3 regions of the Allobosea sp. TAF32 genome follow, and region 1 is predicted to be linked to each of the others. Evidence: riboswitches for the same ligand, from Rfam matches in the RefSeq annotation. Region 1 holds a riboswitch; each other region holds the start of a gene.
The links. Region 1 has a riboswitch for cobalamin ahead of AB4Z16_RS03360 (ribonucleoside-diphosphate reductase subunit alpha). Riboswitches for the same ligand answer to the same signal wherever they lie in the genome.
Positions count from the first base shown of each region.

Region 2: it holds a riboswitch for cobalamin, as region 1 does, so the genes downstream of both, AB4Z16_RS16440 (TonB-dependent receptor plug domain-containing protein) here and AB4Z16_RS03360 (ribonucleoside-diphosphate reductase subunit alpha) in region 1, are expected to answer to the same signal.
Region 3: it holds a riboswitch for cobalamin, as region 1 does, so the genes downstream of both, AB4Z16_RS00890 (CbtB domain-containing protein) here and AB4Z16_RS03360 (ribonucleoside-diphosphate reductase subunit alpha) in region 1, are expected to answer to the same signal.

Region 1 covers NZ_JBFRDM010000001.1:740,827-747,918, reverse strand. The annotation lists gene AB4Z16_RS03385 (HlyD family secretion protein) at 1-931, shown strand, start outside; gene AB4Z16_RS03380 (hypothetical protein) at 944-1,393, shown strand; gene AB4Z16_RS03375 (hypothetical protein) at 1,507-1,746, opposite strand; gene AB4Z16_RS03370 (isocitrate lyase) at 1,807-3,492, opposite strand; gene AB4Z16_RS03365 (short-chain fatty acyl-CoA regulator family protein) at 3,626-5,044, shown strand; cobalamin riboswitch at 5,175-5,375, shown strand; gene AB4Z16_RS03360 (ribonucleoside-diphosphate reductase subunit alpha) at 5,487-7,092, shown strand, end outside.
Region 2 covers NZ_JBFRDM010000007.1:216,643-223,734, reverse strand. The annotation lists gene AB4Z16_RS16450 (GNAT family N-acetyltransferase) at 80-625, opposite strand; gene AB4Z16_RS16445 (Orn/Lys/Arg family decarboxylase) at 640-3,009, opposite strand; cobalamin riboswitch at 3,248-3,447, shown strand; gene AB4Z16_RS16440 (TonB-dependent receptor plug domain-containing protein) at 3,571-5,511, shown strand; gene AB4Z16_RS16435 (cytochrome c3 family protein) at 5,648-6,361, opposite strand; gene AB4Z16_RS16430 (nitrate reductase cytochrome c-type subunit) at 6,374-6,877, opposite strand; gene napA (periplasmic nitrate reductase subunit alpha) at 6,844-7,092, opposite strand, start outside.
Region 3 covers NZ_JBFRDM010000001.1:210,299-217,390, reverse strand. The annotation lists gene cobN (cobaltochelatase subunit CobN) at 1-1,613, opposite strand, end outside; gene cobW (cobalamin biosynthesis protein CobW) at 1,623-2,678, opposite strand; gene AB4Z16_RS00900 (DUF1636 family protein) at 2,683-3,072, opposite strand; gene AB4Z16_RS00895 (CbtA family protein) at 3,112-3,855, opposite strand; gene AB4Z16_RS00890 (CbtB domain-containing protein) at 3,868-4,044, opposite strand; cobalamin riboswitch at 4,081-4,266, opposite strand; gene cobU (bifunctional adenosylcobinamide kinase/adenosylcobinamide-phosphate guanylyltransferase) at 4,414-4,926, shown strand; gene cobO (cob(I)yrinic acid a,c-diamide adenosyltransferase) at 4,926-5,534, shown strand; gene AB4Z16_RS00875 (aspartate/glutamate racemase family protein) at 5,824-6,549, opposite strand; gene AB4Z16_RS00870 (saccharopine dehydrogenase family protein) at 6,546-7,092, opposite strand, start outside.

The sequences.
Region 1 (7,092 bases):
CCTCCTCAACGCCTATCTCGCCCTGCTCTTCATCCTGGTGAAACTCAGGATCGTGCCCTTCAACTCCTTCTGGAAGGTCTCGCCCGTCCTTGTCTTTCTGCTGCTGCTCATCGGCCTTTTCATCCCGATGGGCTGGGGCGCGCCGCAGGGCAGCGTGCTCGTCGTCCGCAACTCCGTCGCGATAGTTCCCGATGTCGCCGGCGAGGTGATCGACGTTCCCGTTCAGGCCAATCAGCCGTTGAAGGCGGGCGACATCCTGTTCCGGATCGATCCGACGCCTTTCCAGTCGCAGGTCGACGCCATCCAGGCGCAGCTTTCGCTCCAGGAGACGCGCCTTGCCCAGATGACGCAATTGCAGACCCAGGGCACCGGCCGCGCCTTCGATGTCGAGGAGCGCCAGGCCTCCGTGGCTCAGCTCCGGGCCCAGCTCGACGGCGCGAAATGGAATCTCGACAAGACGACGGTCCGCGCGCCGGCCGACGGCTATGTCACGAATGTCGCGTTGCGCAAGGGCGCTCGCGTCTCCAGCCTGCCGCTCTCGCCGGTCATGGCCTTCATCGACACGGCAGACACGATCACGGGGGTCGAGATCAACCAGGTCGATTCGCGCTATCTCGCGCCGGGCCAGCCGGTTGAGCTCACCTTCAAGATGACGCCGGGAACGGTCCAGGCCGGCAAGGTCGAGAGCATTCTGCAGGCCGTCTCGACCGGACAAGTCCAGACCTCGGGTGCCGCCGTTACGCCGACCGCGATCAGGGCCGCTCCTTTCGTGGTGCGCGTGAAGCTCGACGACGAAGCCTTCGCCCGCTCCCTGCCGGCCGGCAGCACAGGCACGGCGGCGATCTTCACTGACCGGGTCAAGCCGGCCCACCTGATCCGCAAGGTCCTGCTGCGGCAGATCGCGATCACCAACTACATCAATCCCTTCTGAAGCGAGGAGACCATGATGAAGCACGTTGCAAAAGCTCTTTTCCTGCTCGTGGCGATCCTGATGCTGGCGCTGCCGGCCAGCGCGCAGCAAGGCAATCTTGGCCCGGCGACGGGCAGGGTCCATATCGAGCAAGTCCAGGTCGCGTTCATCGGCTCTGGCCAGGTGGGTGGCGGCACGCTCAACTTCCGCAAGCGGAATTACGGCATCACTGTCGGAGGCCTCGGCGTCGGCGGCATCGGCGCATCGAAGCTGACGGCGAACGGAACCGTTTATGGGCTGACCCGGCTCGACGACTTCCCGGGCGCTTATCTCCAGCTGCGTGAAGGCTGGGCGCTTGGCGGCCAGGGGCGCGGCACGCTCTGGCTGCGAAACGACAAGGGCGTGACCCTGAAGCTGGCCACCCGCCGCAAGGGGCTGCAGCTTTCGCTGGGCGCCGACGGCGTGCTGATCGGCTTCAAATAACGAGAAACCCGCGCAGATCAGGGTCTGCGCGGGCTGCCGACTTCCCGGATCGGCCTCGGCACCGAATGCGGGGTGGCCGGGCGTCCTCGCCTCGGCCTCGTCGGCGGTCTTCCTCAGCCCTGAGCCGGTGCCGGCGCCGCCGGAGCGCGCACCAGCGGCACCATCTGGTCGCCCCAGTTGCCGCTGCCGTCATGAAAGCGGGAGGCGCGCACCAGTTCGATCGAAATGCCCGCCTCGACCGCGCGCTGGACGGCCTCATTGAGGCGGTGAACCGCATCCGCAAGGCGGTGGATGGCGCGATCCTCGGTGGAAAGTTCGGCCTTCGGGACGATCTTGAATTCCGGCTGGGACATGACGGCCTCCCTCTGGTTGATGGGGCAGGAGCCGGCGCGGGAGCGCGCCGGCCGATTGGATCAGGCGGCGGCGAACTGGTTCATGGTGTTGGCGTGGCCACCCGCCTTCAGCGCGCGCTCGCCGGCGACCATTTCCTTGAAGCTGTCGCCGAGATCGGAGCCGACTTCGTGCTGGTGCTTCACCGCCGAGATCCCGCGCCGGATTTCCTCGCGCTGGACGGTGTTGACATAGGCCTTCATCCGGTCCGCCCCGAAATAGCCGCGGGAGAGCTCGTCGACGCTCTTCGCGGTGAGGTGGAAGGTCGGCAGCGTGATCAGGTTGTGGAAGACGCCGGCCTCGGCCGAGATATCGACCTGGAAGCAGGCGAGCCTCTCATCGGCCTCGCGCCCGAGCGCGCTGTCGTCGAAATCGGGGCCCATCAGCGCATTGTTGTCCGGGTAGTCCTCGGCCTTGATGCGACCGTCCTTCAGCCATTCGGCCCGGACCTGCTTGCGCAGGTTCAGCGTCCAGTTGAACGAGGGCGAGTTGTTGTAGGCGAGCTTGGCGCTCGGTGCCGCCTTGCGGATTTCAGCGACCATTGCAGCGATCTCGTTGACGTTGGGCGTGTCGGTCTCGATCCAGAGCAGGTCGGCTCCGCCGTCGTTGATGAAGGCGATGCAGTCCTCGATGACGCGCGCGCGCCCCGAGCCTTCCTGGAACTGGAACAGGCCGTTGGGCAGCCGTGCCGGCTTGACGAGCTTGCCGTCCTTCCAGAGCGCGACGTCGCCGTCGCGTAGCGGCGCCTCGGCCGTCACCGGCTCGGTCTTGAGCCATTTCGTATATTCCGCCGCGAGGTCGCCCGGCTGCTGGCTGACGGGGATCTTCTGGGTGAGGCCGGCGCCGAGGCTGTCGGTGCGGGCGACGACAACGCCGTCGGTCACGCCGAGCTCCTCGAAGGCGAGGCGGCAGGCGCGCAGCTTCTCGATGAAGTCCTCGCGCGGCACCGTGACCTTGCCGTCCTGATGGCCGCACTGCTTGGCGTCGGAGACCTGGTTCTCGATCTGCAGGCATGAGGCCCCGGCCCTGATCAGCTCCTTCGCGAGCAGATAGGTCGCATGCTCGTTGCCGAAGCCGGCATCGATATCGGCGATGATCGGCACGACATGGGTCTCGAACGCGTCGATGGCCGCGATCGCCTCGGCCTCGGCCTTGGCGTCGCCCGCCTCCCGCGCCGTCTTCAGCGCACGGAACAGGTCGTTCAGCGCGACCTCGTCGGCCTGGCGCAGCGAGACATAGATCTCCTCGATCAGGTCGGCGACCGCCGTCTTCTCATGCATGGATTGGTCCGGCAGGTGGCCGAAGCGGTTGCGCAGGCCGGCGATCATCCAGCCGGAGAGATAGACATACGCGCCCTTGGCCGTGCCGCGCAGCCGCTTGACCGACTTGATCATCTGCTGGGCGTGGAATCCCGACCAGCAGCCAAGCGACTGCGTGAATTGCGATGGGTCGGCGTCGTAGATCGCCATGTCGCGGCGAACCACGCTCGCCATGGCGCGGGCGATGTCGAGATGCGTGTCGAAGCTGTTCTGCTGCCGCAACTGCACGATATCATCCACCGCGACGCCGCCGGGGCCGAAGCCGGAGGGATAGCGGGCGAGAAGCTCGGCCCTCAGTTCCGAATAGGTCTTGCGCGGAGCCGCCTGCGCCTTGGCGGCGGTGTTCGTCCCGCGATGTCCGGCGGCTGGGTCGAAACCGATCACATCCATTGCGAAAGCCCTCTCGTTTGATAAGAATGACTCACACAATATTCGCTATTGCTGCGGCGCAAAATGACTGAAAATGTGAAATAATGCGAATGGCATAGGACGTGTTTGCGAATTTTGCGAATGGAACTTGCCTATGAAGAAGGTCTTTGCGGGCGTCCGCCTTAAGCGCCTGCGCGAAGAGCGCGGCTTGACCCAGCTTGCGCTCGCTCAGGCGCTCGAGGTGTCGCCGAGCTATCTCAACCAGATCGAGAAGAATCTGCGCCCGCTGACCGTCCAGGTGCTGCTGAAGATCAACGCGGTCTTCGGCGTCGACGTCCAGCTCTTCTCGGAAGGGGATGAGGCGCGGATGGTCGCCGACCTGCGCGAGGTCTTCGCCGATCCGGCCAATGGCGATTCCGTGAGTGTCAGCGAGATCCGCGAGGTGGTGGAGAACATGCCCGCGCTCGGCCGGGCGGTCGTCGCGCTGCATCGGCGCTACCGCAACGCGCTGGAGCGGGCCGATGCGATGGCGGGGGAACTCGGGCTCGGCAGCGGCGGCGAGGCGACCTTCCGGGCGCTGATGCCGCATGAGCAGGTGCGGGACTTCTTCTACGCGCACCACAATCATTTTTCCGAACTCGACGAAGCGGCGGAGCGCATCTTCGAAACGGCGGATTTGAAGGTCGGGCAGGTGGCGGAGGGGTTAGCCCGCCGCCTCGATCGCCGGCATGGCGTCCGTATCCAACTCTCCAATGACATGGCGGGGCAGGCCCAGCGGCGCTACGATCCGAAGGAGCGCCGGCTTCATCTTTCGGCTCTCCTCGATCCCGGACAACGCGCCTTCCAGATAGCCACGCAGATCGGCTTCTTGGAAATGGAGGAGGCGATAGGGCGGCTGGCCGAGGAGGCTGCGGCCGGGGCGGCGGAGGTGCACGCGCTCGCCCGCATTGGCCTCGCCAATCATTTCGCCGCGGCGCTGCTCATGCCCTATCGCACCTTCCTCGATGCAGCGGAGGCCGAGCGCTATGATATCGACCGCCTCGCCCGGCGTTTTGGTGTCGGCTTCGAATCCGTCTGCCACCGCCTGTCGTCGCTGCAGCGGCCGGGGGCGCCCGGCGTGCCGTTCTTTTTTGTCCGGGTCGACCGGGCCGGCAATATCTCCAAGCGGCAGTCCGCGACCGATTTCCACTTCTCGCGGGTGGGCGGAACTTGTCCGCTCTGGAACGTCTACGAAGCCTTCGCGCAGCCCGGGCGCATTCTGACGCAGACCGCGCAGATGCCGGACGGGCGGACCTATCTCTGGATCGCCCGCACCGTGAACGATGCGGTTGGCGGCTATGGCGACATCGGCAAGACCTTCTCGATCGGGCTTGGCTGCGATATCCGCCATGCGAGCCGCCTCGTCTATTCGAAGGGGCTCGATCTGGGCGACCCGAGCGCGGCGACGCCGATCGGCGCCGGCTGCAAGGTCTGCGAACGCTCGAACTGCCCGCAGCGGGCTTTCCCGCCGATCGGCAAGCCGCTCGCCATCGACGAGCGCATGCACGGCTTCGTGCCGTACAATGCCGTGTAAAGCCTTTCATACTGGGCGTGGCGAGGCCTTGGGCTCGCGTTGCGGTATGCGTGCCGGGCCGACGGTGGCGATCATCGAAGGCGCCGAATGAAGGGCATAGCGACCTATTGACACCGGAACAGCGTTGGCCACTAGATCTGGTGGTCGATGGTCTCTCGAATCGCAAGATCGAGAGCTAAGAGGGAAGCCGGTGCGATACCGGCGCTGCCCCCGCAACTGTAAGCGGCGAGTTCTGAGCCCAGCCAAGTCACTGAAGCCGGAAGGCTTTGGGAAGACGGGACCAGAGCGACGACCCGCGAGCCAGGAGACCTGCCGCGACCTAGTGAACGTCCTCGGGCGGGGTGTCCCGGTGGTGCGCTTGGCAGGTCGCGGCCTTGTGGTGCCGCGCGCCTTCTCGACGCAACCGCTCTGGCCTTTGCCCCCAACATTTGGGGTTGATGCCATGTCTCTTTCTCTTGAAACCGAACGGCCGGTTGCCGTCGCTCCGACCGCCGATCCTGTGGTGGCCAAGGCCGCGACTAGCGAACCCGGCTACCAGGTCATTCGCCGCAACGGCGCAGTGACGCCGTTCGACCCTTCGAAAATCTCGGTCGCGCTGACCAAGGCGTTCCTGGCGGTCGAGGGATCGAACGCCGCCGCTTCGCGTCGTATCCACGAAGCCGTCGCGGAAATGACCGAGCAGGTCGTTGCAGGACTGACCCGCCGCGCCGCGAACGGCCGCACCTTCCATATCGAGGACGTCCAGGATCAGGTCGAGCTCGCGCTGATGCGCGGCGAGCACCACAAGGTCGCCCGCGCCTATGTGCTTTATCGCGAGGAGCGAGCCCGGGAGCGGGCAAAGGCGGTTGCCGAGACGAAGCCGGAGGCCGTCTCGGCACCAGCATTGCGCATGAAGCTCGCTGACGGCGCGATGGTGCCGCTCGATGCCGGCCGCCTTGAGAAGGTGGTGCGCGAAGCCTGCGCGGATCTCGACGGCGTTTCGGCCGAGCCGGTCCTCGCCGAAGCCCGCCGCAATCTCTATGACGGCATCTCCCTCGACGAGCTGGCGCTGGCGCCGATCCTGGCCGCGCGCACCCTGATCGAGAGCGAACCGAATTACGCCAAGGTCTCGGCTCGGCTGCTGCTCGACAAGCTGCGCCGCGAGGCGCTCACCTTCGTCCAGGGTCATACCGAGCAGGCGACGCAGGCCGAGATGGCCGCCGGCTACGGCGACTATTTCGCGGCCTACCTCAAGACCGGCATCGAGAACGAACTGATCGATCCCGAGCTCGGCCGCTTCGACCTTGCCCGCATCGCGGCGGCGCTGAAGCCCGAGCGCGACCTGCAATTCGACTACCTCGGCTTCCAGACGCTCTACGACCGCTATTTCCTGCACGTCCGCGGCTCCCGCTTCGAGCTGCCGCAGGCCTTCTTCATGCGCGTCGCGATGGGCCTCGCCATCCGCGAGATCGACCGTGAGGCGCGGGCGATCGAGTTCTACGACCTGCTCTCGTCATTCGACTTCATGGCCTCGACACCGACGCTGTTCAACTCCGGGACGCTGCGGCCGCAGCTCTCCTCCTGCTTCCTGACCACTGTCGCCGACGATCTCGACGGCATCTTCAAGGCGGTGAAGGACAACGCGCTGCTGGCTAAGTATTCCGGCGGGTTGGGAAACGACTGGACGCCGGTGCGCGGTCTCGGCGCCCATATCAAGGGCACGAATGGCGAGAGCCAGGGCGTGGTGCCGTTCCTCAAGGTGGCCAACGACACCGCGATCGCGGTCAACCAGGGCGGCAAGCGCAAGGGCGCGGTCTGCGCCTATCTCGAGACCTGGCATGTCGATATCGAGGAGTTCCTCGAGCTCCGGAAAAACACCGGCGACGACCGCCGCCGCACCCACGACATGAACACGGCGAACTGGATTCCCGACCTGTTCATGCAGCGCGTCGAGGCAGGCGGCGACTGGACGCTGTTCTCGCCCGACGAGGTGCCGGACCTGCACGATCTCTATGGCAAGCCCTTCAAGACGGCCTACGAGGCCTATGAGGCGAAGGCCGCCCGCGGCG
Region 2 (7,092 bases), on a different contig from region 1:
CGCTCGAGGCGGACGCTCCGTACCGGCTGCCAGGTCTCGATGATGCGCCTTCGGTCCTGCGCGGTGTCGAGCGGCAGGCTCAACCCGGCGGGATAGGCTGCGTAGCGCCCGCACCGAGCGACCTTTGAACCATGACGCTGTCGGACCATTTGCCATAGCGATAGGCGACCGCCGGCAGCAGGCCGACGCGGGCGAAGCCGAAGCGCTCGTGCAGCGTCAACGACGCCGTGTTCTCGGCGTCGATATAGCCGATCATCTGGCGGAACCCGGCGGCGGCGCAGGCGTCGATAAGGGCCTGCATCAGCAGCCGCCCGACGCCGCGGCCGAGATGTTCGTGATGGACGTAGATCGAATGCTTCACCGTGAAGCGGTAGGCCGGGCGTTTGCGAAACAGCACGACATAGGCATAGCCGACGACGTCGCCGCCCCGCGTCGCCACCAGATGCGGCAGCCGGCGGTTGCGCAGGTTCTTGCGCCGGTCGCGCAGATCGTCGGGCTCCGGCGTGCCGGTATCCTCGACGCCGGCCTCGATGCCGCGGCGGATATGCCGGCGATAGATCGCCAGCATCGGCTCGACATCGGTATCGCGCGACGGGCGGATGAGGATGGGGAGGTCGCTCTCCATGGTTTGTCGCGACCTCAGCCCTGGGCCTGCTCGCTGACGACATAGGTGTGGAGGCGCACCTGGCCGGCGGCATCGACCTCGCGATAGATGCCCTGAATCTCGACATCGAAGCCGGGAAAGGCGTTGAAGCTCGCCTCGAACATCTTGAGGTAGTCGATCATCGGCTTGGCCCGCGCGCAAAGCCTTTCGCCCGGGACGATGGTGGCGATGCCCGGCGGATAGACGACGAAAGGCGTCACCGCGATGCGGTTTTCGATGGCCCCGATCGGCAGGTAGTCGACATCGTTGCGCACAAGGCAGCGCGCCGCGTCATGCGGCGACATCGCCATCTCCGGCAGATGCTCGGGCGAGAACTGCCGGTTCTGCAGCCCGCTGACGTCATGGTCGCGGAAGAAGCGGTGCATCTCGCCGCAGAGATCGCGCAGCCGCACGCCGGCATAGCGGCCCGGCCGGCGGCGGGAGAACTCGGGGATGGCCTCCTCGAGCAGCGCGTTGTCGTCATGCAGCTTCTTGAAGGCGACGAGACCGCTGATCAGCGTGCCGGCCTTGCTCGCCTCGACGCCCGGCGTCAGCAGAAAGAGGAGCGAATTCAGGTCGTTCTTCTCGGCGACGATCCGGTTCTCGCGCAGGAACTGCGCGACGACCGGTGCGGGAATGCCGTGCTCGGCATAGGTCCCGCTCTCGCGGTCGAAGCCAGGCGTCAACAGGGTCAGCTTGTTGGGGTCGGTCATGGCGAAGCCCGACTCCATCCGCGTGAAGCCGTGCCAACTCGCATGGGGCGCGAGCTGCCAATAGGCCGGATTGCTTGCGAGCTGGTCGGTCGCGACCATTTCCCAGGCGACATCATGGACGGCGCCCTCGCGCGAGGCGTCGGCGATGCTGACCCGATCCGGCACGAAGGGCTCGAAGAACCAGCGCCGCTCGGGCCTCGTCTCCTTCTCCTCGAATTCGCGCCTGACCGCCCGGATCTTCTTGCGGAGCTCGATGCCGAGCCGGATCGTGTCGTCCCAGAGCACCTCTCCGGAACGGCCCTTCATCATCTGCGCGCCGACGTCGAGCGAGGCGAACAGCGGATAGAACGGCGAGGTCGAGGCATATTGCATGAAGCTCTCGTTGAAGCGCCGGTGCTCGACGCGCCGCTTCTGGCCCCTGATATGCCGATCCTTCATGTGGATCTGGGACGCCTGGCTGAAGCTCGCGAGCTGCTTGTGCGTCGACTGGGTCGCGATGATGCCGGGGGACTCCGGGCCGAGGCCGGAGAGGCCCATGGCGAAGCGGCCCGCATAGAGCGGATGGAACTTCATGAAGCCGGCCCAGGCTTCGTCGAAGAGGATGTAGTCGCAGAGGTGGCCGATCCGGTCGAGGATCATCTGCGCGCTGTGGATCGTGCCGTCATAGGTGCACTGTTCCACCACTGCGACCCGGAACGGGCGCGGCTTCCTCCAGGCGTCCGGGTCCTTGATAAGCGGATTGGTGCGGATGCGCTCGCGCAGCGCCTCCTCGTCGAAGCTCTCCCAGAGCATCGGGCCGATCAGCCCCCAGGCGTTGCGCGCGGTCGGGATATAGACCGGAATGCCCCCGGCGATCAGCAGCGCGCCGTGATGAGCCGCCTTGTGGTTGTTCCGGTCGAACAGCACGAGGTCGCCGTCCGAAACCAGCGCGGCGAGCGCGACCTTGTTGGAGGTCGAGGTGCCGTTCAGGACGAAATAGGTCTTCTCCGCCCCGAAAATTTGCGCCGCTTCCTTCTGCGCCTTCAGGGCCGGCCCCTCATGGGTCAGCAGGTCGCCGAGATCGAGCACGGAATTGTCGAGGTCGTCGCGGAACACAGCCTCGCCGAGATGCTCCATGAAGACGCGTCCGATCGGGCTACGGCTGTAGAAGACGCCGCCATTGTGTCCCGGGCAGGTCCAGAGATGGTTGCCTTCCTCGGCATAATCGACGAGCGCGCCGAAGAACGGCGTCTTCAGCGTCTCGGCATATTGCTTGAGACGGCTGATCAGGCTCTTGGCGATGAAGGGCGGGGTCTCCTCCGAGAGGAAGATATAGCCGTCGATGAAATCGAGCACCTCGACCGGTACGTCCTCGAAGCGCTTGCGGCGGATGAGCAGGATGATCGGAAAATCGAGGCCGCGCCGGCGCATCAGATTGATCAGCGCGGCAGTCTTGCCCTCAAGACCCTTCTTGCCCCAGTCGACCACCATGCAGCCGATGGCGGCATCGGTCTGGACCGCGATCTCGGCATCTTCGAGCTTGCGCGCCTTGACGACCTCGAAGCCCGAGCGCTCGATCTCCTCGATGATTTGGTTGAAGCGGATCCCTTCGAGATCCTCGGCATCGAAATTCGGCGTCGCGAACAGAAAGGTGAAGCGCCTGAAATAATCCATGCCGTCTCCGCTGGCGTGAACTTACGACACTGAGTGAGTCTTGCGACAATCCGGCGACCAACGATGCAACTGCATCAGCGAGGTCCCGGTGCCCCATCTTTCCCCGGAATTCAGGCCAAAGATGCGCAGCCCCGGCCGGAACGTCGGCTGGCCCGATCCCGTCTCGCCGGGGACTGTAGCAGATGGTGGTCTGCTGTCGCTGCAGCGCCAAGCCGGTTTGACGCGGCCGCATTTCCGCCCTAATCGTCGCCGCGACGGTTCCTTCACGGGATCAAAAGGGAACGCGGTGCGGGCGAATTTCTGCCCCATGCCGCGGCTGCCCCCGCAACTGTAAGCGGCGAGCCTTTCGCCAGACGCCACTGGGACCTCGGACCTGGGAAGGCGGCGTGAAGGCACCGACCCGCGAGCCAGGAGACCTGCCGTCAACCGTGGTCACACGCGAACACGTTCGGACGGGGTGCGCCGATCGCTGATTAGACTGTTTGCCGCCTCCCGCGCGGCCGATGGGAGATCGCGTTCGCGGTGACGTGCCACTGACGTCAACCGCCCGAGGTCTCCATCGTGAACGTCTTCTCTCCAGCCGCAGGACGCGGCCGCCTGCTGCTTTCCGCCTCCCTTCTCGCCCTCGCCTGCTCTGCCCCTGCCCTGGCGCAAAGCGACGCCGGCCCGGTCGCGCTCGACGAGATCGTGGTCAGCGCCACGGGGACGCCGACCCCGGCGCGCGAGATCGCGAGCTCCGTCACCGTCATCACTGCGAAGGAGATCGAGCAGCAGCAGCGCCGCACCCTGCCGCAGGCGCTCGCGACGGTGCCCGGCATGAACATCGTGCAGACCGGCGGGCCGGGCGGGCAGACCTCGGTCTTCATGCGCGGCACCAACTCGAACCACGTCAAGGTGCTCATCGACGGAATCGAGGCCAACGACCCCGCGACTCCCAATCGCTCCTTCGATTTCGGCTCGATGCTGACGGACGATATCGAGCGCATCGAGGTGCTGCGCGGCCCGCAGAGCGGCCTCTATGGGGCCAACGCGCTCGGCGGCGTGATCTCGATCACGACGAAGCGCGGCGAGGGTCCACCAAAGGCAACGGCACGCGTCGAGGCCGGCTCTCACGGCACATTCAACCAGTCTGCGGGCTTCAGCGGCGGCGACGACCGCTTCAACTACGCCTTCAACGCCGCCCACTTCCGCTCGGACGCGACCGATGTGACGCCACCGAACCTTGTCCCGCCGGGCCGGCGCATCAACCCCAATGCCTTCGACAATTACAACTATTCAGGCCGCGTCGGCGTTGCGCTCAGCGACACGCTGACACTCAACTGGATCGGCCGCTATCAAGACGGGCAGCTGCGTTTCACCAGCGACACCGGCTTCCCGAGCCGGCCTGCGCCCTATCGCTCGCTGCAGAACTACGCCCAGGCCTTCACCCGCGGCGAGGTCGTCTGGGACCCGTTCGGCGGGCGCTTCGTCAACACCTTCGGCGTCTCCTACACCAACCAGGACCGGGCAACGCGGACGGCGAACGGAACGACCGGCATCCTCGGCCTGCCCAACGAGAATCTGGGCGAGCGCACCAAGCTCGACTGGCGCGGCAATTTCGAGATCGCCAAGGGCCACAACCTGCTCATGGGCCTGCAATACGAGCGCGAGCGCCTGGATACGGGCCTCGTCGCCTCCAACGGCAACAAGGCTGGCTTCCTCGAATATCAGGGCAATATCCAGGACCGCTTCTTTCTGGTGGCCAATATCCGACGCGACGACGACGACAGCTATGGCGGCCACACCACCTACCGCATCGCCCCGGCGCTGATCATCCCCGGCACCGAGACCAAGCTGAAGGCGAGCTACGGCACCGGTTTCAAGGCGCCGACGCTCAACGAGCTCTTCGTCGACTATCGCCCCGGGTTCAATTTCCATGGCAATCCGAACCTGAATCCGGAAGAAAGCCGCGGCTGGGATGCCGGCTTCGAGCAGCCGCTTTTCGACCGGAAGCTGCAGTTCGGTGCGACGTGGTTCCAGAACGACATCGACAACCTGATCGTCACCAACGCCACCTTCGATTCCTATGCGAATGTCGGAAAGGCCAGAACCAAGGGCGTCGAGGCCTTCGCCGCGCTGGAGATTTCGCCGCAATTCCGCATCCGCGCCGACTACACCTTCACCCTCGCCAAGGACGAGATCGCGCGACAGGAGCTGCTGCGCCGGCCGCGACACAAGGCGAGCGCAACCGCGACATGGACGCCGACCGACAAGCTCACGCTCTCGGCGACGCTGCTCTACGTCGGCTCCTGGGTGGACGGCAATCGCGACTTCTCGGTCGCCCGAATGAACGCGAAGGGCGCGACGCTGGTCAATCTCGCGGCCGAATACAAGGCGACCGACAAGGTCACCGTGTTCGGCCGCATCGACAATCTCTTCGATAAGCGCTGGGAGAACCCCGTCGGCTTCCTGGTTCCGGGCCTCGGTGCCTTCGGCGGCATCAAGGTGGCCATCGGCGGCTGAGCGCGCCCCGCGCCCCGCGCGATTTTCGTGGCGTTGCCATGACGGCCTCCGCCGCCATGGCAATCGGCGTTGCGCCGGACGATGACACGCGCGACCGCCACGCCCGGCGCGGGCTGCCGCGAATGCGCCGGTCGATTCAGCGCTTCTCCATCTCCGCCAGATAGGTCCGCACGGCCCATTCAGGCCCGTGCCAGGAGGCGCTGCCCTTGCCCTGCAGCTCGGGCGCGTCCTTCCAGCCCGGCTCGATGCCGGTCATGTCCGGCAGCAGATGGGCGATGCCCTTGTGGCAGTCGATGCAGGTCTTCTCGCCGGTCACCAGGAAGCGGCTGTGGATCTCGGCCGCACGGCGCGTCTGTTTGGTGAAGTCCATCGCGACCGAGGAATGGCAGTTGCGGCATTCGAGCGAGTCGTTCGCCTTGAGCCGCGCCCATTCGTGCTTGGCGAGCTCGAGCCGGTGATTGAGGAACTTCTCGCGCGTCGAGATCGTGCCGAAGATCTTGCCCCAGACCTCCTTGGAGGCCTGCATCTTGCGGGCGATCTTGTCCGTCCAGTTATGCGGCACATGGCAGTCCGGGCAGGTCGCGCGCACGCCCGAGCGGTTCGAGAAATGCACCGTCGATTGCAGCTCCTGATAGACGTTGTCGCGCATCTCGTGGCAGGAGGTGCAGAACTTCTCGGTGTTGGTGATCTCCAGCGCGGTGTTGAAGCCACCCCAGAAGAGCACGCCCCCGACAAAGCCGCCGAGGGTCAGGAAGCCGAGCGGCAGATAGGCGCTCGGCCGGCTGATGATGCGCCAGAAGCGCACGACGACGCTCCAGCACCAGAGACAGAAGGATTTGAGTCTGGCCATGATCCGTCCCGCCTAAGGCTTCCGGCCGACGTCTTTGGCGTCCTGGAACCGGTTCTGGACGAGCGGCGCGACATCGGTCTGCTGGACATGGCAAGCGGTGCAGAAATAGCGCCGCGGCGTCACGTCGGAGAGCACCTGCCCGTCGCGATCCTGGAAATGGGTGATGCTGATCATCGGCGCGCCCGAGCCCTCGGTGAACTCACGCTTGTGGCAGTCCATGCAGCGGTTGGTGTTGAGAGTAAGCTGGTAGCCGTCGATCGAATGCGGGATCACCGGCGGCTGCTCCGGATAGTTCCGCATGCGCCTGACGTCGTCGACGATCGGCCGGCCCAGCGCCGGCACCCGTTCGAGCGCCATCGGGTCGGCCGTTCCAGTCAGCCGCGGCACGATCTTCACCGGCGCCCCCTCCTGCGAGAAGGCGGCGCCGAAGGCGAGGACGAGGCCCGCCGCCATGGCGGCCCCGAGGAAGGTCCGCGAGCGCATCAGCCCGAGACCGGTACGATCTTGACCGCGCATTTCTTGAAATCCGTCTGCTTGGAGATGGGATCGGTGGCGTCGAGCGTCGTCTTGTTGATGAGCTGGCTGGCGTCGAACCAGGGCACGAAGACCACGCCGGGCGGCATACGGTTACGCCCGCGCGTCTCGACACGGGTGCGCATCTCGCCGCGGCGCGAGATCACCGTGATCTCGGCGCCCTGGTTGAGTCCGCGCTTGCGGGCATCCTCCGGGTG
Region 3 (7,092 bases), 530 kb from region 1:
TCGGCTTCGGGCGCACCGTGGCTGGCAAGAAGGGACTCGCGCGCCGCAGCGGGGATGGTGGCGAGCCATTCGCGATAGGCCGTGAGAGGCATGGAGAGATTGGTTGGCCCGGCAGTCAGTGCGGCCATCAAGAGCGAGCCCTCATCCTGAGGAGCAAGGCGCGAGCCTAGCGTCTCGAAGGATGCTCCAGAGCGCGCTGGATCATCCTTCGAGACGCCGCTGCGCGGCTCCTCAGGATGAGGGTTGAGAGCGGCAACAGCGTATCCCACCCCCGCCAACAATTCCCGGATCGCCGTCACGCTGGCAGGCGTATCGAGCCCGACGGCGAAGCCGGCCCGGCCGCCGCGCGCGGGATAGTCCGACATCACCAGTGCCAGCTTTCGCTCGGCCGCCGGTCTCCGGGCGAGAGCGATCCAGCCCTTCGCCAAATCGGCAAGCGCAGAGATGCCCTCTGCATCCGGCACGAGCCGGCGGATACTGAGCCCGGTCGCCGGGTCGGTTGCTTCGGCCTTGAACGCCACCGGAATTGCCCCGATGCGCCCGTCGAATTCCGGCAGCGCCACCTGCATGGCGAGATCGGCGGCGGAGAGGCCACGCGGCGAGGCTTCCCAGGCTTCGCGCGGGCTGCCCACCGGCACGGCCTGCAGGATCGGGCAATCGGCGCCGTCGAGCACGAAATCCGCGCCTTCGCGAGCGGAGAAGGCGGTGCTGGTGACGATCAGCGCCGGCTTTCGCACTGCGATCAGCGCTGCGAGTTCGGCGGTGACCGCGGGGTCCTTCAGGCTGGTCACCGCGAGCGGGAGGGGTGCGAGGTCGCGCGCGGCGAGGGCGGTGGCGAGGGCCTCGGCCATGGCCGTGTCGCCAGCCGCGACGCCGGATCGGTAAAGCAGGATCGGGACGAGTGGTTTGTCGGCCGGGATCGTAGCGAGCGCGTCGAGCCATGGCAGGGGTTTGCCGTCGCTGCCGAGCGCGAAGAACGATGGCAGCGGGAGTGGCGTCAGGTTGGATGCTCTTGGCGCCCGCGCGATATATCCTGCGATCCGCCCCAGCAGCCGCCGCATGTTCTCGGCGCCGCCGCCCGCCTGGAAATAGGCTAGCAGTTCCGCCGCGAACTCAGCCGGGACGGTCGCCTGCTCGCCCAGTCTCGGATCGTCGCGCTCGTCGCCGGGGAGGATCGCGAGCGGAATGCCGCGCGCGCGGCAGGCGATGCCGAGCTGCTCGATGCCATAGCGCCAGTAGTCGAGCCCGCCGAGGCAGCGCACCAGCACGAAGCGGCATTGCGCCGCCGTCTTCTCGATCAACAAATCGACCGAGAGCGGATGTCTCAGCCGCCTGAGCGGAGCGAGCCGCACCGACAGGCTCTGTCCGTCATGCTCGCCCTTGTGGCGAGGATCCACGTCTTTAACACGACCTTCGATAGGGGAAGGCGTGGATGGTCGGGACAAGCCCGACCATGACGAGGGCGGTTCCGCGTCGACGCGGGCCGCCACCGCCAGCGCGGAGAGGTCGCTGTCGGTGAAGGAGAGCATGAGCACGTCTCCCGGCGGCAAGGCGAGATCGACGGCGTCCTCGCCGTCGTCGAGCCTGATCTCGCTGGTCGGGAGAAGATGCATCGGTCCGGTTTACGCCCCCGCGAGAGCCGCTTCCACGGCCGTGAGGTCGAAGCCCTTGAGGCCGATCACGGTGAGGCGCCCGTCGCGCGGCTCGCTCGCGCCCCAGGGGCGGTCGAAATGATGCCCGACGCGCCGGCCCACGCCCTGCACGACGAGGCGCATCGGCTTGCCCGGCACGGCGCTGAAGCCCTTCAGCCGCAGCACGCCCTCGGCTTCGGCGGCCTTGGCGACACGCGCCGTCAGCTCCTCCGGTGAAAGCCCCGCCGGCAGCGGCACGGCGACCGAGTCGAAATCGTCATGGTCGTGATCATGCTCGCCCTCGCCATGATGCGAGGGGCGGGCGGCGAGATCGCTTTCGGCCGCGGCACCCAAGCCCACGATCAGCGCCGGCTCGACCTTGCCATGGGCGGTCTCGACGATTTTGATCGCCTTGGGCAGGTGCTCGGCGATCTCGGCCTTGACCCGTGCGCGGCCGGCCTCGTCGACGAGGTCGCTCTTGTTGAGCAGGATAAGGTCGGCGCAGAGGATCTGGTCCTCGAATACCTCCTCCAGAGGGTTGTCGTGCTCGACGGAGACATCGGCCGCCTTCTGCGCCGCGAGCGCCTCGGGATCATCGGCGAACTGGCCATCGGCCACGGCCGGTCCGTCGACCACGGCGATGACGCCGTCGACGGTGACGCGGGCGCGGATTGCAGGCCAGTTGAAGGCCTGCACCAGCGGCTTCGGCAAGGCGAGGCCGGAGGTCTCGATCAGGATATGCTCGGGCGGGTTCGGCCGGTTCAGGAGCTTCTCCAGCGCCGGCACGAAATCATCGGCGACGGTGCAGCAGATGCAGCCATTCGGCAGCTCGACCACGTCCTCGTCGCTGCAGCCGGCGATGCCGCAGCCCTTCAGGAACTCGCCGTCGAAGCCGAGATCGCCGAACTCGTTGACGAGCACGGCGAGCTTCTTGCCCTGCGCATTCTCGAGGAGATGGCGCACCAGCGTCGTCTTACCGGCGCCGAGGAAGCCGGTGATGATCGTGCAGGGCGTCTTGCCCAGGTTCGTGGTTTGCGGAGCGTTCATGATGTCATCCTTGCTGGCGCGCCGGCAAAGGCGGCACGCGTGCGACCACGCCCTTGCGGAAGGACTGCGGCCGCTCTTTCCAGGGAACGATGCCGTTGGCGCTGGCGGCATAGGCCTCCGCCGCGCCGACGATCTCGTCGAGATGGGTGTCGGTGTCGAGGTCGCCGATCAGATAGGTCCATTTGCCATCGGCGCTGAGCGCGATGGTGCAGGGCCGCTTGCAGACGGCGAGGCATTCGACAGGCAGCACCGGGATGGTGCTGCCCTTTGCTGCGAGTTGAGCGGTGAGACGCTCCGCGAGCGCCAGCCCCGGCTGGTCGTAACCCTCCGGGAGATCGGCGCGCGCCCGCCTGCAGGCGGTGCAGACATGGATAGTGAGGTCGCCCTCGGACATGACTTGCCTTTCGCGCGGAGCCCGGAGGCTCCGCTGCCTTCAGCGCGCGAGCGCGGCGCGCCGGCTGGCCCAGGGCCAGAGCACGCCGACCATGAAGGCGGTGGCGAGCCAGAGCGCAGCCTGGATGCCGAGTGACAGAGCCGCGAAATGCGCCGCAACCTCGGCCGGCACCTTGCTCTCCGGCGCAGCCGGATGCGGGGCGCCGATCACATGCGGGAGCAGGATCACGACGACGGCCAGCAGCTTGAGCCAGGGCTGCTCGAAGCGCAGGAACAGGAAGAGCCCAAGCGCCGTGGCGATAGCGGTGACCAGCCACCAGAACTGCCGCTGCTCCAGCGCTGCGGAAGCCGCGCCCGGCAATTCCGGCGCGAGCCCCATCGCGGGGGCGAGCCCGAGCGCCAGGAAGCCGCAGGCGCCCCAGACCAGGGCGCTACGTTGGTCGATCGTATCGCCGGCCGCGATCATTCCCGCGAGCAGCAGCGCGGCGAAGCCGATTGCGGTCGCGATCGTCACTGCGCTGGTGAAGAGCGTGCGCTGGAGGCCGTCCTGCGGCTTCCATTCGGCATGGTCGTGGCCGGGCGCATCGCCAGCGGGGCCATGCGCGAGGATGATCTTCGCCTCGCCGTCGAAGGCGGCGAGCGTCGGCGCCTGCAGGCGCAACGCCGCCTCATAGGTCTCGGCCTTGAGGATCAGCGGGGTGGTGGTGACATGCTGGAGGGCGGCGACGATCAGCCCAGCCAGAAGCCCGGCCAGAATGCTGACCGTGAGAACACGCGTAACCATGGATGCTTTCCCTCAGTGGCAGGGGAAGGCGAGACCGTGGCGGGTATCGTGCCCGGCGTTGTGAACGTTCGTCGAGGCCGCGAAGCCGGTCGTGTAGATCAGCGCGACGCCGATCACGAGCGCGGCGGCGGCTGCCTTGACGCGTTCCGAGACGCTGAGTTGAGTGGTGGAAACCGAAGCGGTGTTCATGGGGCTCTCCGTGGCCGCCCCGCCGGCAGCCGGTTGGATCGTTGCGGGTCGACGGCAGGTCTCCTGGCTCGCGGGTCTGATGTTCCCCACCGCCTTCCCGGAGCGAGCGCTCCAGTGGCCGATGGCGGGAAACACCCGCTTACAGTTGCGGGGGCAGCCGCGGTATCTCACCGCGTTCCCTTTTCACCTCCTTGCGGAGGCACCGTCATGGACCATCATTAGCTATCGGCGTGCCGCTGTGCAATGCAGTGCGCCGTGGCAGAAACGTCATTCTCGGGCTTGACCCGAGAATCTCGTACAGGAAGAGGCTCGCCCTTTCGGATGGAGATGCTCGGGTCGAGCCCGAGCATGACGGCATAGGACTTTTCGATGGAATTGCCCCACCTCACCCTCGTCCTCGGCGGCGCCCGCTCCGGCAAGAGCCGCCATGCCGAGGCGCTGATCGAGGCTTGCCCGGCCCCCTGGAGCTACATCGCCACCGCCCAGGCCTATGACGACGAGATGCGCGAGCGCATCGCCGAGCATCGCGCACGCCGCCCGGAGGGCTGGCAGACCGTCGATGCGCCGCTCGATCTCGCCGAGGCCATCGCCGTCCGTCCGGCCGGCCGGCCCATCCTTGTCGATTGCCTGACGCTCTGGCTGACCAACCTCATCCTCGCCGAGCGCGATACGGCCGCGGCGCGCCAGGCCCTGATCGCCGCCTGCGAAAGCGTCTCCGCGCCGCTCGTGCTGGTCGGCAACGAGGTCGGCCTCGGCATCGTCCCGGAGAATGCGCTCGCCCGCCGCTTCCGCGACGAGGCCGGGCGGCTGCATCAGGCGCTTGCGGCGCGCGCCGGCCGCGTGGTCTTCATGGTCGCCGGATTGCCGATGCGAGTGAAATGATGACCGACACCGAAGACACCGCCCGCCACAAGGCCAAGATGGAGAAGCGCAAGGCGGTGCAGGACGCCGAGGTCGCTTCCAAGACCGTCGAGAAGGGCCTTCTCATCGTCAACACCGGCCCCGGCAAGGGCAAGTCAACGGCGGCCTTCGGCCTGATCTTGCGCGCGCTCGGACATGGCTGGCGCATCGGCGTGGTGCAATTCATCAAGGGCGCCTGGTCGACCGGCGAGCGCAAGGCGCTGGAAACCTTCGGCGATCAGGTCGCCTGGCACAGCATGGGCGAGGGCTTCACCTGGGAAACGCAGGACAAGGCCCGTGACATCGCTGCCGCCGAGCGCGCCTTCGCGAAGGCGAGGGAGCTGATGGCCGACCCCGAAATCCGGCTCCTGGTGCTCGATGAGCTCAACATCGCCCTGCGCTACGACTATCTGCCGCTCGCCGACGTCGTGTCGACGCTGGTCGCTCGCCGCCCAGACCTGCACGTCGTCGTCACCGGCCGCAACGCCAAGCCGGAGTTGATCGAGGCGGCCGACCTCGTCACCGAGATGACGTTGGTGAAGCACCACTTCGCCGCCGGCGTGAAGGCGCAGCAGGGCATCGAGTTTTAGTCACTCGGCCCATCTCGCGCGCCGATTGGCCCATGGCAGCGGAGGGCCGGGACACGGCGCGGGGTGGCGCAAGCTACCGCGGAGCCTGGATGCCGAGGCTGCGGCACATCTCCGCCTCCCGGTCCCGCACGAAACTTGCGTAGTCCCGCAGATGGACGCCATCGCTGAAGGCCGAGCGCGACCCCCGCATCTCCGCTGCAGTCTCGCGCCTAGGGACATGCCTAGTCCCGCCTTGCGAGCACTTCAATCAATAGCGAGACCAAAAGCCAGCGGCGCTCCTCGTCAAACCTTAGCGGAAGCGCGGCGGCGCGATCGCATGCCCGAACCATTCAACGAACCCGATGACGTCGAAGACCGGCCGCCCGGTGGCAGCAGCGACCGCCGCCGAATGCGGCGGAAGATTCGTGCATTCGCAGAGGATCGCGCCGACATTCGGATGGCGGCGGACCAGCGCGCGGGCGGCTGTCACGACTTCTTCCTCGAGCTTTGCGACGTCGGACACGCCGCCGCGATTGCCATAGACCTGGCGGAACAGGCTGTCCGGAGGCAGCCCCTCGATGGGAGTGTCGGGACGCACCCCGACGGCGGCCAGATGGCGCGCCGTCAACGCCTCCGCGGCGAAGGTGAGGATGCCGACTTGCTGGCCGGCGGGCAGCATGGCCTCGATCAACGGTGCCTGCAGCAGGCTGCTCGTGGCCACGGGAACCGGGAGTGCGGCGGCCAGCTCTCGCTGCAGCAGCGCCAGAAAACCGCAGCTGGTAGCGATGCCGCGCACCCCGCAAGCGACGAGATCGAGGGCGGCGGCGATGAAGGGCTCGAGGAATTCTTCCGGGCGACCATGGACGATGGCCGCGGGATCGGCGCCGCGGACGACCCGGAACTGGACCGGGAAAGGCCAGGTGCGGCCGTTGCCGATATCGCCCGGCAGGCGTTGAAAATGGGTGTCGAGCATCAGGACCCCGATGCTCAGATCGTTCACGACCGCGCCCAGCCGTCCGGACCCAGAGCCGTTCATGGATGCACTCCCTGCAAAACGCGACCGGGGACAGGTGCCGGCGTCTCGAAGAACCAGGCAAGGAAACGGTTTTCGCGCAGGAGATCCAGAGGAATGTCCTCCTGCGCAAGGAGGCCTTGGCGGCCTATTTGCCCGAGGCGCAACAGATCGAGCACCGCGGCGACATGGGAGGCAGCGGTGCGCCGCATGGCGCCGATCGCGGCGTCGCCGATCTCTAGCGGCTCGACCTCGCGCAGGAAGTGTTCGTGGGGCGCACCATCCGCGTCACGAGACGCTGCGGTGATCGAGATCAGCAGACGATCATCGGTGATCTCGGGCAGCGCGTTGAGGAAGAGATTGCGCAGCAGATAGACGCGGTCGCGCAATTTCAACTCGTCCAGCAGGAACGCCATCTGTTCGGCGTGCCCGGGATAGCGGATGGTATGCGAGATCAGATTCCCGACCTTGCCGGCCAGGCGCTCGCGAAGCGTAGCCGGGATCGCGCCTGAGACGAAAACCTCGTAGTCGCGCGATCCGAGATGCAAGGGGCTGCAGCGGGACAGC